Regions from separate parts of the Paenarthrobacter sp. UW852 genome, predicted to be linked through region 2. Evidence: predicted binding sites of a transcription regulator. Region 2 holds the regulator's gene; the other holds the start of a gene.
The links. The regulator Rex, encoded in region 2, represses fermentation and respiration genes when NADH is low (regulators of the CRP and FNR family bind a similar motif). The targets are predictions, from matches to a motif close to CTTGTGAANNNNTTCACAAG.
Positions count from the first base shown of each region.

Region 1: the regulator Rex is predicted to act here: its motif matches at 1,200-1,219, upstream of NEK97_RS00115 (glyceraldehyde-3-phosphate dehydrogenase).

Region 1 is NZ_JAMSGY010000001.1:19,022-21,217, forward strand. It holds gene NEK97_RS00105 (YaaA family protein) at 1-729, opposite strand, end outside; RNA gene rnpB (RNase P RNA component class A) at 787-1,177, shown strand; gene NEK97_RS00115 (glyceraldehyde-3-phosphate dehydrogenase) at 1,441-2,196, shown strand, end outside.
Region 2 is NZ_JAMSGY010000010.1:38,101-40,296, forward strand. It holds gene NEK97_RS16540 (hypothetical protein) at 23-820, shown strand; gene NEK97_RS16545 (redox-sensing transcriptional repressor Rex) at 871-1,578, opposite strand; gene NEK97_RS16550 (glutaredoxin family protein) at 1,655-1,909, opposite strand; gene NEK97_RS16555 (HAD family phosphatase) at 2,049-2,196, shown strand, end outside.

The DNA.
Region 1 (2,196 bases), on a different contig from region 2:
GCGGGCCGTGCCCTCCACCAATTCCGTGATCCACATTTCGCTGGCTGCCTTGGCCAGTTGTGCCGGCGTGGCCGGCGCCTTGCCGCGCCGTGTCAGAAGGTGCCGGGCCAGTTCACCCCGGGTGTGTTTGGCGAAGTGGCTGACCACCGTCCGTTTGCCGTTTGCCTCACTGAAAACGTTGACGTTTACTGTCTGGGCGGCGGGGGGAGCCCAGGCAGCCGCGTAGGTGCTCGACCGGCAATCCACCACCAGTTCGCCTTCAGCCCGTTTGGCGAGGACGGCGTTAAGCTGCGGCTTCCAGTAGGAGGCGAGGCGTCCGACGTCGGGCAGTGCAGTTCCCATGGACAGCCGATAGGCGGGCACTTGGTCCCCAAAACCGATGGCGCCCCACAATGCGGAGATCACCAGGATGGATTCGGTGGCTTTTCGCCGTTGGGTTGCGGTCATGCTCTTATAGCCCAAGGCGTCGTAAAGGACGCCGGAATACACCTGGTGCGCCGGGGCAGCCGGTTCGGCATGAAGCCGGGTATTACGTTCGACGTCGTCGCGCAAGGAAGCGCCGACGCCCAGCAGCGCAAGGGCATCCTCATGCGCGCTCACCGTCCCCAATGACTCAAGAACCGTGGCGCGGTACTGGTTCAGCTCGGGAAAACTCAGCGACTCCCAATTGATCGCGGGACCTTTGGTGGCAGGGGTCTTGCCTTCGGAAGGCGGAAGCAGAATCAGCACCAGTCGATATTACGCCGGACTTTCCAAGCTCCCGACGCCGGTAGACTTGATGGCGGATGGGTCGACCAGGCGGTCGCGCGTCACGAAAGTGGCTCGAGGAACGTCCGGGCTCCGCAGGGCAGGGTGGTGGGTAACGCCCACTCGGGGTAACCCGCAGGCCAGTGCCACAGAGAACAGACCGCCTGCGCCCGGTGATGCTTGCATCATGGGGCAGCAGGTAAGGGTGAAACGGTGGTGTAAGAGACCACCAGCTCCCTGGGTGACCGGGGAGGCTAGGTAAACCCCACCCGGAGCAAGGCCAGACAGGACACGTTTGAGGGCTGCCCGCCCGAGTGTCCGGGTAGGCTGCTGGAGGGCGTCGGCAACGGCGTTCGTAGATGGATGGCCGCTACTCACTTTCCGGTAACGGAAGTGATGACAGAACCCGGCGTATCGGTCGACCCATCCATTTATGACCAGCGCAAACACTGCGTGTGAGTGATTTCACGCCTCCGAAAGTCCTGCGCCCGGTCCTTCCGCCCTAGAATAGGTACTGAACGTAGATGTTCTGCCGCCGGGACTGCGTTCGCAGCCGGCGGATTTTCTTTGCTCTCGTTCAAGGCGCTGTGGGTGGACCGAAGCCCGCCGGCGCATGTGCCGCAGGACTACTCCGGGCGGCCGCTGCCATCTGCATACGAGGACGTATGTGGTTGACCCAAGGAAGGTAGTTCTGTGAGCCAGACGTCAGATTCTTGTCTTGATAAGTGGATGGGCCGGGAGGCTCTCGCCGAGGCCATGATTCCGGTGATCGGCCGGTTGTACCGGGAAAACAACGTGGTCACCAGCATCCACGGCCGGAGCTTGATCAACAAGTCCACCATGAACATCCTGAAGGCCCACCGCTTCGCGCGCCGGATGAGCAACCACGAGCTCCTGCTCGAAGAAACCGCACCCCTGCTCAACGCTTTGTCCGAGTTGGAGCTGGGCGCTGCTGCGATCGACATTGCGCGTCTGACGGAGAAGTACCGGGCTGAAGGCAATGGCGCCTCCCTGGACGAGTACTTGCGTGCGGAACTTGCCGACGTCGTTGGCAAGCGCGGCGCTGATGACCGCACCAGCACCGACGTCGTCCTTTACGGCTTCGGCCGGATCGGCCGCCTGCTGGCGCGCCTTCTCATCGAAAAGGCCGGTGGGGGCCACGGTCTCCGACTCCGTGCGATCGTTGTTCGCAAGGGCGCTGAGAACGACCTCGTCAAGCGCGCAAGCCTGCTGCGCCGCGATTCCGTCCACGGATCCTTCGAGGGCACCATCCGCGTGGACGAGGAAGCCAACACCATCACGGCCAACGGCGTCCAGGTCCAGGTGATCTACTCGGACAACCCCGCCACGGTGGACTACACCGCGTACGGCATCAAGGATGCCCTGGTCGTGGACAACACCGGCCGCTGGCGCGACGCCGAAGGCCTCTCCCAGCACCTGCAGAGCAAG
Region 2 (2,196 bases):
GTCGAACAAGCAAAGGAATGCCATGAGCAACCCTCCCTACCCGCCGTCGAACCCGGGTGACGCCAACCAGCCTGAGCAGGCCGGCTCTCAGCCGTCCGCACCTCAGTACGGCCAGCAGTCCCCGCCTTCTGCACCGCAGTACGGGCAGCAGGCTCCGCAGTACGGGCAGCAGTCCCCGCCCGCCGCGCCGCAGTACGGTCAGCAGTCGCCGCCCGCCGCGCCGCAGTACGGGCAGCAGTCGCCCCAGTATGGCCAGCAGGCCTCCCCGTACGGCCAAGCCCCGTCCGCGCCCCAGTATGGCCAGGACACCAACTGGCCGAGCCAGCAGCCCGGCCCCACTACGGTTCCGCCGATGGTCAACTACGCCTTCTGGATGATCATCGCAGCCGGCGTCCTCTCAGCCATCAGCTCGCTGCTCCTTGCCACCACCGGTGCCGACGCCTTCATCAACGCCATGAACCAGCAGGCTGCGCAGCAAGGCACCGACCTTCCCGCAGGCTCCATGGAGGGTATGCGGGGCGTCATCTCCGTGAGCGCCATCGTTGGCGCCATCATCTCCCTGGGCCTCTACGCGCTGGTGGGCTTCAACGTCCGCAAGGGCAAGAACTGGGCAAGGATCCTGGGCACCGTATTCGCCGCCATCTCAGTCCTCGGCCTGACCAGCCTCTTCCAGTTCGGCCCCACCTACGGCGTGCTGCAGCTCGTGGTGATCCTGCTGGGTGTTGCAGCAATCGTCATGCTGTACCTGCCGGCGTCGGCTCCGTATTTCCGGAAGCCCCAGCCGTTCGGCAACCCGTACCAGACTCCGTACGGCCGCTAAACCGGCGGGCCTGTCATAAGGCAACCCAACGGGCGTAGCCCCGGCGAAGGCTAAACGGCCTGGCCCGGTGTCTGCGCCCGTTGTGCGTGGTAAGCCAGGATTTGAAGCTCCGTGGCCATGTCCACCTTGCGGAGGTTGACGTGCGGCGGGACCTGCAGCAGCACCGGAGCGAAACTGAGGATGCTTCGGATTCCAGCGGCGATCACGCGGTCGCAGACTGCCTGCGCCACAGTGGCCGGCAACGCGAGCACCACCATGTTCGTGTGCGTACGCTCCAGCACCCGCTCCAACTCGGCTGAGTCGCTGACCCGCAGCCAGCCCACCTCGTTGCCGATCACCATGGGGTCGGCGTCAAAGATAGCGACAACGTCGAAACCCCTGGACTCGAAGCCGCCGTACCGGGCCAACGCCTTGCCGAGGTTACCGGCACCGACGATCGCGACCTTCCAGTCATGGGTCAAGCCCAAGGCCGCGGCGATATGACGGCTCAAGTATTGGACCTCGTAGCCCACGCCGCGGGTGCCATACGAGCCGACGTAGGAGAGGTCTTTGCGGAGAGTGGAAGAACTCACGCCGGAGGCTTCGGCGAGGGCTTCGGACGAAACCCGCTCCACGCCTTCTGCCAGCAAAGAGTTGAGCGCACGCAAATAGAGAGTCATCCGGGCCACAGCCGCGGGTGGGATCTGCTTGGCGGCAGGTTCGTTGTCCTCGGAAGTTGCTTCCGCGGACGGTTCCAGCGCAGTCACGGTATTCTCCATTGCGTCGCTTTGTTGTTCCACTCTATGACCCCCGGGCGGGCTCAACCAAAGCGATTACTTACGGGTAACGGCACCCTCAGCCCTCCAGGGCTTTCTTCAAGGTGCGGGTCAGCCGTTCCTCGTCGATCTTCCAAAAATCCCGCTGCACACCGTCAACAAGGACCACGGGAATCTCCTCCGCGAAGCGCTCCCGCAGCTGCGGATCGCCGTCGATACTCTGTTCTTTCCACTCCAGACCGAGGCTTGCGGTGACACGCTCGACGGCGGCACGCGCCTCCGTGCAGAGGTGGCAGTCAGCTTTGGTGAGGAGGACGACGTCGGGAGTAGCCATGGGATAACGGTAACCTCCCCACCAACCCTCACTCACATCCCACCCCCTTCAACCCAACCCTCACTCACATCCCACCCCACCGGAGCGCGTGCCAGTGCGCCAACAGCGAGGTGTACCAGTGATTGACTAGACTCAAGTCATGCCCGAGGAGAAGAACGCCGCTGTCGCCGCAGCTGCCAAAGCGCAGAAGCACACCGGCGAAGCTGCTTTCTTCGACGTCGACAACACGTTGATGAAGGGCGCCAGCCTCTTCCATGTGGCCCGAAAGATGTATGAACGCAAGGCGT